Regions from separate parts of the Chryseolinea sp. T2 genome, predicted to be linked through region 2. Evidence: riboswitches for the same ligand, from Rfam matches in the RefSeq annotation. Region 2 holds a riboswitch; each other region holds the start of a gene.
What was found. A riboswitch is a leader RNA that binds a small molecule or an ion and turns the genes downstream of it on or off. The one in region 2 is predicted to bind S-adenosylmethionine.

Region 1: it holds a riboswitch for S-adenosylmethionine, as region 2 does, so the genes downstream of both, WBG78_RS03460 (trans-sulfuration enzyme family protein) here and WBG78_RS11290 (hypothetical protein) in region 2, are expected to answer to the same signal.
Region 3: it holds a riboswitch for S-adenosylmethionine, as region 2 does, so the genes downstream of both, WBG78_RS30770 (homocysteine S-methyltransferase family protein) here and WBG78_RS11290 (hypothetical protein) in region 2, are expected to answer to the same signal.

Annotation. Positions count from the first base shown of each region.
Region 1 covers NZ_JBBCAU010000001.1:818,309-821,591, forward strand. Annotated here, with positions in the region: gene WBG78_RS03455 (gliding motility-associated C-terminal domain-containing protein) at 1-1,014, shown strand, start outside; SAM riboswitch class I at 1,140-1,243, shown strand; gene WBG78_RS03460 (trans-sulfuration enzyme family protein) at 1,384-2,574, shown strand; gene WBG78_RS03465 (LytR/AlgR family response regulator transcription factor) at 2,968-3,283, shown strand, end outside.
Region 2 covers NZ_JBBCAU010000003.1:362,943-366,225, forward strand. Annotated here, with positions in the region: gene WBG78_RS11285 (SusC/RagA family TonB-linked outer membrane protein) at 1-160, opposite strand, end outside; gene WBG78_RS11290 (hypothetical protein) at 191-1,111, opposite strand; SAM riboswitch class I at 1,365-1,471, opposite strand; gene WBG78_RS11295 (DUF1684 domain-containing protein) at 1,870-2,787, shown strand; gene WBG78_RS11300 (alpha/beta fold hydrolase) at 2,803-3,283, opposite strand, start outside.
Region 3 covers NZ_JBBCAU010000002.1:919,840-923,122, reverse strand. Annotated here, with positions in the region: gene metH (methionine synthase) at 1-1,136, opposite strand, end outside; gene WBG78_RS30770 (homocysteine S-methyltransferase family protein) at 1,157-2,161, opposite strand; SAM riboswitch class I at 2,211-2,324, opposite strand; gene WBG78_RS08620 (Ppx/GppA phosphatase family protein) at 2,384-3,277, shown strand.

The DNA.
Region 1 (3,283 bases), on a different contig from region 2:
ATTTCTCTGAGCTGGAGCGCAACAGTGCCCTGGTCGAACAAGATCAACACTACACCAAACAAACATCTGATCTACCGCGGTCCGGAGGGAGCAACGGAAGCAGATCTGATATTAATAGACAGCGTCGATGCGAATACGTCGGGATTTATATACCTGGATGAAGGACAATGGAACAAGACGCCATTGGTCGAAAATGAAACTTATTGTTATCGCATCATGACACGGGGTGGCTATGGGAATCCAAAGATCCCTCAGCCGCTCAACAATTTCTCACAGATCATCTGCGCTCAGCCTGGGGATACCATTCCTCCCTGCAAACCCTTGCCCCCAATCCGCAATACGCTTGACTTTGTCGACTGCCAGGACTACTACACTAAATACTGTGATAAAGAATCGTTCAGCAATGTGATCATGTGGAACGCGCCCGGGGAGGCGCCATGCCGGCGCGACATTCGTGCCTATAATGTTTACGCCTCTTCAATAAAAGGAGGAGAGTTCTCACTCATTGCCGAAAATGTCAGAGATACTTTCTTCATAGACAATCACCTGTTATCGTTCGCGCGATGTTATAAGATCGCTGCGGTCGATGTATCCGGAAACATCGGGGAACAAAGTGATGAGCTGTGCATTGACAATTGTCCTTATTATGAGTTGCCGAATGTATTTACTCCCAATAGCGACAATGTTAATGATGAATTCAGCGCATACAGTATTCGTGGCTTCGATTGTGGTGAAGGCGATTGTATCCCGGCAGAGCTGAGATTGAAATGCGCACGCTTTGTACAGACGGTGAACTTCACAGTGTACAATCGTTGGGGGCAGGAAGTTTACACCCAATATGCCCGCGTTGGTAACGATAGCCAGTCCATTTATATAGACTGGAATGGAAAGGATTCCAATCGACAAGACCTATCATCTGGTGTGTATTACTATGTTGCCGAGGTGACTTTCGATTCCGTGGATCCCGCTAACAACACTCAAATGCTGAAAGGTTGGGTCCATTTGATCAGGTGATTTTTGACCTCACAACGGTATGGCTTGTGGTCGGACGGCCCTTTTTATCGCTTTAAATAAAAATATACATCTGATGCTTGCATTTCTGAACCAGCTTGTTGTCCTTTGCATTGTCGTTCTTTAGAATCTTATCACGAAAGACGGAGGGATATGGCCCTATGATGTCTTGGCAACCGCTTCTCAGAAGAATGGTGCCAATTCCAGCCCTGGAAACAGGGGAAGATAAGTTATGAATTAGCGATTGATCAGATCTCAGATATCATCAAAGCTCTTCTGACTTGTCGGAAGAGCTTTTTTATTGCTCCTCCGGCTGCTTCATGGTAAGGTTTTAGTTGACGCACAAAACGCAAAACTTAACCAATTACAATCATGAAAGAGCAAACTAAAATCCTTCAAAGCATTCCGGTTGACCAACTCACAGGCGCAGTATCAGTTCCCATTTATCAAACCACAACTTTCGTACACGACCTTCCTGGTCACCACAAAGGCTTTGACTACACACGTTCCGGCAACCCAACACGACAAGTACTCGAAGAGGTCGTTGCAAAAGCTGAACACGGATCCACAGGCGCGGCCTTTGCCAGTGGCATGGCCGCTATCGACGCAGTACTTCGACTGCTTAGTGCTGGCGACCACGTAATAGCAGGTAACGATATTTATGGAGGAACCTATCGGTTGCTCACAACGCTCGCTCATCGGGCTGGCATCTCAACAACATTCGTCGACCTGCATGATACTGCTGCAGTAAGAAAAGCTATCACGCACAAAACGAAATTACTATGGGCCGAAACTCCCACCAATCCCTTGCTCCGCATCATCAACATCTCTGCATTGGCAAAGGTTACAAAGGAACATCGCATTCTTCTTGCCATCGACAACACGTTTGCTTCGCCTGTTTCTCAAAAACCTTTATTACTTGGTGCCGACATAGTTGTGCATAGCGCAACGAAGTATATCGGCGGACACAGTGACGTAATATCAGGCCTCGTAGTCACGAAAGACGAGCAGATTGGCAAAGACATTCTGTTTATTCAGAATGCATCAGGTGGAGTATTAAGTCCATTCGAAAGCTGGCTGCTCATTCGCGGATTCGAAACCCTTGATCTCCGCGTAAGACAACATTCAGAAAATGCACTTGCTGTTGCAAGATGGTTATCATCATGTCCCGAGGTAGCTGAGGTGTATTATCCAGGATTACCCTCCCATGAACACTATGAACTTGCAAAAGCTCAACAGCGGTACTTTGGCGGCGTGGTTTCATTCCGTTTGAAGAGAGACGACATTGATTCCGCATCTAAGGTTGTCTCGTCAACGAAGATCTTTAAACTGGCTGAAAGTCTCGGCGGCATCAAGAGCCTGATCGCACACCCAACAACAATGACTCATGCTTCGATACCTGTTTCCCGTCATGCTGACTTCGGTATATCGGGTGGACTCATCAGGCTATCGGTTGGTCTCGAAGATGCTGATGATCTCATTGATGATCTTTCGCGGGCCTTGAACGAATTGACTCTCCAAACTCATAACAACACGAAGCATGAAGTATCTATTGGAGCGTAAACACCAGGACCATGTTTTGTAACATCGTCACTTTTTCGAAACGTTTGCATGAAATTACATTAATCGGAGCGAACCGCGCTCCGATTCAAGTCACGATCGACAGTCAGCATGCGTTTTCGTTCAAAAGGTAAAATTTTTCCCGTGTTATAATCGTGTGCGAAGAGAGCCATGAAGGTGCAGGACACCATACACATTCGTTTTCGAGCCCGTGTGCGCGTACGTGACGCTGAATCTAATGCGATTAAGTATTGACCCGTGGAAAAAATTGACGAGGTAAGGTCCTTCATGTTTCTACCTTAATAAAACCTTAAAATTTTGTTTGGTTGCACATCGAAAAACCCCTGGCGCCGAAGTGTACTGAAAAATCGGATACAAGTTGGCGCAACCGATTGTATGATTCGTTGTATACTTGTCGATGACGAGGCAAAGAATCTGGAGAACCTCAAGATCCTTCTCCAGGACTTTTGCCAGAATGTGGAAGTGCTGGCACTCTGCCAGACAGTGGATGAAGCTTTAGTCGCCATCCGATCGCACAGACCCGATGTGGTCTTCCTGGATATTCAAATGCAGCGTGAGACGGGATTCGATCTCCTTACACGAGTCGATCACGTAGACTTCGACGTGATCTTCATTACCGCGTATTCAGAATACGCAATCAAAGCCTTCAGATTCTCAGCTATAGATTATCTTCTGAAACCTATTGACATCG
Region 2 (3,283 bases):
CGACGTCCGCAACGGTTCCACTATTAGTTCCTTTAACAAGAATCGTGGCCCCCGGCAGTGGCCCTCCCGCGTCGTCTTTAATTACGCCGCGAATAACTTCCTGTCCAAACACGGCAATAGAGGACAACGTCAATATAATGACGGGTATAAATTTTCTCATGTAATAGATTTATTAGGGTGGTGGCGCTGATTAATTAACTGCTACGTCAAACTTTGCTTTCTCGGCCTGAAGGCGCTTAGGGTCAAGCTTGAGGAATCCGAAACCTTCAAGGGTCTCCTGCCCATTGCTGGCGACCCATTGCAGAAACTTCAGCGCTTCTTCGTTTGTGCTATTCTTGGCAATTGAAAGATGTAGGAACTCGACTGGGATATTTTTGATCTGACCACTTTCGATCTTATCGAGAACGGTATCAAGGGTTCCATAGAAACGCTCGTCGTCGGAAACTTTTCCATTACCATCAGCATCTACAGGAATAATCTTGAGTCCTGCGAGCGGTTGCCTGGTTTTGAGATCGAAGAGCAAGCCGGGCACGTTATAGGATATTCCGGTGCTGTCCTTAAGCAAGGCTTTTACAAGATGTTCATCAGCACCAGCGATAGCCTTGCCTTTGATGTTTGTCTGCTCATATCCGAAATACTTTGCAAATGTGATTGGAGCACCCGCCTTTTGGAGACGGGTGTAAATGGTAAACTGAGATTTGATTTCCTTCTGCTTCTTTTTATCCGCGTAGATGTCGTTGAAATAGATCTGCTTGATCAATTCATTTGTCAGACCCTTCTCACCAAACTCAGATGCAAATGCCGATTGCGCATTTGCTACTGGTAGCAACGCATAGCGGCCGATATAAAGAAATTCTCTTGACTCTTTGATGTTCGCATCCTGATCAAACGCTTCTATCAGGAGGTCATACTTGGCAGGATCTGTTGTCGTCCTGGTCTCAATGACAACATTCACATCCGGGTTCACAACCTTATACGCCTCGATCCACTTCTCAACGAGAGGATATGAAAAGCGAACACCGGTGATGACCACCTTCTTCTCCGCATTCTGAGCAGAAGACGTTATGGCTGTTAGAAAATATATTGTAAGTATTGAAATGAAAGATTTCATGGTATGAATTCAGCAATAAATGAGCAGTAAAATATTTTGAGATGGGTGGCCACGGAATGCACCTAAGTTTGCAGACATACCACCAATACGACTGAAAGCTGGTGCATCCGAAAGCCATATATGCTATTCGGTCGTCGAATAGCCAACACGTTGGTCAACAGCAACAACAGCTGTTAATCAAAAGCAGAAGTTTTGAAGACGCGACTTCACTCTTGTCGCGGACAGACGAAATTGTTTTCATCGGTTTCATTATCTTTTATAGTTCCAATTATTAATTGGTAGGAGTTAGCACCTTATCCTGGTGGTGACAGGTTGCTAGAGGTTCTCCGAGCCTATTCTCTCCCCTCTTCTGTATAAAATCAATCTGGTGGGAATTGATTTATCTACTAAATCGATAGACAAATGTAGCCTACATGCGGAAATATCCAAACACAGTAGTAATATTTTTTTATTGTTATGAAAACATCGCCATCAAGCACTTCGAGCTTCTACCTTTTTATGTAATTCACACGAATGCACTGTTGTTCAGACATGGGCACTTTTTATTCGCTCAGTAATGTGCGGGAACTTAGTCAGGAAGCATTTCATAACATATCTTTGAATTCTTGTATTCGCTCCACGTTGCGTTCAGGATAAGTTATAAACTATTCTCGTGAACGGGTTTCACAACGCAGCGCAGAAGACAAATCAGAATCGTCACAACAATTACTTCAACAACCTTGAGACACTTTTTCCTCCTAATCAAATCAAGTCAACTTATGCTTCAACGGGTGTTGGCACTCCTACTTTTTGCTGTGGCAACGTGTTGTACGGGTAAATCAGGCCTATCCCAGGAACAGCTTGCTGAATATGAAAAGCAGATCAACGATTGGCATGCCCATCGCATTGAGCAGGTAAAATCGCGTGACGGGTGGTTGAATCTGTTGGGGTTGTACTGGCTGGAGCCAGGCATAAATACTTTCGGAACAGGTGGTTCAAACAAGATTGTGTTTCCGGATAGCACTGTCTCCGAAAAAGCCGGATACTTTCTTGTCGTGGAAAATAGAGTTGAGGTTCACTTAAATAAAATCGCTGATGCACGTATTAACGGGAGGGCTATTCAGAATGAAGTCGTCTTCAATTCGGACTCTACCAGGCAGCCACTTATGGAGAATGATCGTGCGGCATGGACAGTCATTCGTCGCGATGGAAAATTCGGCGTCCGCGTACGGGATTTAACCATGAAAGGTCTTAATTCGTTTCATGGCGTCGAACGATTTCAGATCAATCCTGCCTATCGGATCGAAGCCAAATTCCAACCCTCAGTGGGCAATACGATCGATATCACGAATGTCATAGGGCAGACAACGGCGCAGGCGTCGCCGGGTACGTTATCTTTTAAGTGGCAGGACGAGGAATATCGTCTTGATGTTCTGGAAGGCGGAAAGTCAGAATATTTTATCATCATAGCTGACGAAACGAGCGGCAGGGAAACTTACGCCGGAGGACGATATCTATACGTCAGTCATGAAGATCCAAACGGCAACATTGTACTCGACTTTAACAAAGCCTACAATCCACCTTGTGTCTTTACGCCCTACGCAACGTGCCCCCTGCCGCCTCGTCAAAACGTTCTGCCATTCAGCATTTATGCCGGCGAAAAGAACTACAATCACGAGCTAAATGCTGCTGAGTAAACACGCAGCACTTTTTTATTGACCATGTTCCAGAAACGCTAATACGTGGCGCGCATATTCATCGGGTCTCTCGACCATCGGCAAATGTCCGCATTCGTCAATGAACCTGACTGTTCCGTTTGGTAGCAAGTCATGAAACTGCAGCGCAACCTCCGGCGTAGTGATCTTATCTTGCAAGCCCCACACCAAAAGAATAGGTATCTTAAGTGTACGAAGAAAGCTTCTTACATCAGTTTCCTGTGATGATTGCGCAAAGTACTTCACATGAAGTCCATTGCTGGCCGTGTTCATCGTCTGATAGATGCTGTTCACCAGGTGAAACGAAGCGAATTTGTTTTCGTAGAATACTTGTTGGATTTGATTCCGGATTGCGGAATAGTCCAAACTATAGTCTAAGTTCTCGGAAATACCTGAGCTTCCCGACAACACGATGTGATCTACGTTTTCGGGATATAAATCTGCATAGCACAATGCAACTTGTCCACCAAGATCAGTA
Region 3 (3,283 bases), on a different contig from region 2:
GGAAGGAACATCTTTCCCGAACCGAACAGATCACCAACGACGTTCATGCCGGCCATCAACGGCCCTTCAATAACATACAGAGGGCGGCCATATTTAACCCGGGCTTCTTCCGTATCCTGATCAATAAAGTCGACAACTCCCTTTACCAGTGCGTGGGTGATTCGCTCTTCAACCGTTCCCTGACGCCACGCCTCGTCTATTTCCTTTTTCTTAGAAGTACCTTTTACAGTCTCCGCGTATTCCAGCAGCCGTTCCGTTGCGTCATCTCTCCGGTTAAGTAGTACATCCTCGACGCGTTCCATCAATGGCTTCTCCACTTCATCGTAAACTTCAAGCATCGTAGGATTAACAATGCCCATGTCCATCCCCGCTTTGATCGCATGATAGAGGAAGGCCGCATGCATGGCTTCACGAACTTTCTGATTACCTCTGAAGCTGAACGAAACGTTGCTCACTCCGCCGCTTACATGCGCATGAGGAAGGTTCTCCCTTATCCATTTGGCTGCATTAAAGAAATCCAAAGCATAATTCCTGTGCTCTTCAATACCGGTGGCAACCGGAAAAATATTAGGATCAAATATGATATCCTGCGGAGGAAAGCCCAGTTCATTAACGAGGATATCATATGCGCGTTTGCATATACTGATACGACGATCATAGGTGTCTGCCTGACCAGCCTCATCGAATGCCATAACGACGACGGCTGCTCCGTATCTCCTTACAAGCTTAGCCTGACGCTTAAAATCCTCCACCCCGCTCTTCATGCTGATGGAGTTAACAATGCCTTTTCCCTGCAGGCATTTGAGACCTGACTCAATAACGTTCCATTTTGAGGAGTCGATCATTACCGGAATGCGGGCAATCTCCGGCTCGGAAGCCATCAGGTTAAGGAACTTAACCATTGCCGCTTCCGAATCGATCATTCCTTCGTCCATATTGACGTCAATAACCTGGGCGCCACCGCGCACCTGATCAAGTGCCACAGCCAATGCTTCATCAAACTTATCTTCTTTGATAAGCTTCAGAAACTTCGCAGAGCCTGTGACGTTGGTTCGTTCGCCAATGTTTATGAAGTTAGACTGCTGCGTGATCTCGATCGCTTCAAGTCCGGAGAGATAGAACGTATTTGGATTCATATGAAAACAGGTGACCTACATCAGGCAGTAACTTCTGCCGTGACCTTACGGGGTTTATATTTTGATGCGAGTTGGGCAATTACTCTGATGTGATCTGGTGTTGTGCCGCAGCATCCCCCCAGCATGTTGACAAGACCTTCCTTCAGAAACTCTTCGATCTGACGTCCCATCTGCTCGGGTGTCTCGTCGTATTGTCCGAACTCATTCGGCAATCCGGCGTTGGGGTATGCGCTCACGAAGAAGGGAGCTTTATCACTAAGCACCTGCAGATAAGGACGTAGCAACGAAGCACCAAGGGCACAGTTCAATCCGATGCTCAGCAATGGTGCATGTGATACCGAAATAAGAAACGCTTCTGTCGTTTGTCCGGAAAGAGTTCGTCCGCTGGCATCAGTGATTGTTCCCGAAACCATAACAGGAATTTGCTTGCCTGTTTCTTCGAAGAGTTCCTGAATGGCAAACAGCGCGGCCTTCACATTGAGCGTATCGATAATTGTTTCGAGCAGCAGCAAGTCAACGCCGCCGTCCATGAGTGCCCGCGCCTGCAACTTGAATGCAGCAGCGAGCTCATCGAAGGTGATTGCCCTGAAGCCCGGATTGTTTACATCAGGAGAAATTGATGCTGTCTTGTTTGTAGGGCCCATGGCGCCTGCAACGAAACGCGGTTTGTGTGGTTCACGTGCTGTAAACTCGTCAGCTACCTCCCGGGCTATGCGCGCCGATTGGAAGTTTAAATCGTAAACCGCATCCTGCAGGTGATAATCTGCCTGCGCGATCGTTGTGCCACTGAATGTATTGGTCTCTGCAATGTCAGCACCTGCCTCGAAGTATTCACGATGAATGCCCTTAATGATGTCGGGACGTGTAATAGACAGCACATCATTGTTCCCCTTCAGCACATGCTTATGATCTTTAAAGCGTTCGCCTCTGAAATCTTCCTCAGTGAGTGTATGACGCTGAATCATGGTACCCATGGCGCCATCAATAATCAAAATGCGTTCCTGTAGAATGTCCTGGATCTTCATGGTAGCTCCCGTTAGATATTCTATCCAGAGAGCCCTCAGTGCGATGGGTTACTTATCTTTTCTCCTTTCGGAGAAGGGATTTAGCACAACATTCCGGTTTCGATTTCGGAATAGGATGCTAAGACGTCAAAGGGCCCAATCCCTCGGTCTTTCTGGATAAGTGTGGCAAAGTACGTTAATAACTATATAAAATAAAAGTTCAATAGTTAAATTTGAACGTTCATGAAACTAGCCGCAGTCGACATTGGTTCCAATGCCATTCGCTTTCAGGTTTCGACCGTATTAGACTCAGCTGGCAAAGGCACACTGAAGAAACTTGAATACATTCGTTTCCCTTTGCGTCTTGGTCATGACGTTTTCTCTACCGGCCGCATCAGCGACAAGAGCATCGCTAAGTTCATTAAACTGATGCGTGCATTTAAACTCCTCCTGGAGTTGTATGAAGTTACCGACTACATGTTCTGTGCAACTTCGGCTATGCGCGAGTCCGATAACGGTGCCGATGTGGTTAAGCGCGTGTACGAAGAATTGGGATTAACCATAGATGTAATTGATGGCAATCGCGAAGCGGAACTGATCAATAAAGCAATTGCATCATACCTCGTTGACAAAACCTATCTTCATATCGATGTCGGGGGCGGTAGCACCGAACTCAATCTCTACGTCCAGGGTAAGAAGACAAAAACGCGTTCATTCAAAATTGGTTCTGTTCGTGTTCTTGAAAACACCGATTCACCCGTTATCTGGGAAAACATGCAGTCGTGGGTAGTGGAATCATTGAAGTCTAAACCAGGGCGCGTTACTGCAGTAGGAACGGGCGGCAACATCTCCAAGATATTTGAGCTCGCAAAACAACGTCCCGGCAAAACGATTACCCTGCGGAAGATCAAATCAGTTCAGTCGCTTATTGAAAGTCATTCCATTGACGACCGCATTTACAAGTTACAGATGAACCCCGATCGCGCTGATGTTATCGTTCCGGCAGGCAAGATCTATGTTAAGGTTATGGAGTGGGCGAAGGCATCGAGCATGCTTGTGCCCGAGGTGGGACTTAAAGACGGTATGATGTTATACCTCTATGAACTGAACACCAGACAGACGAAACTGTTTAGCTAGATTGAA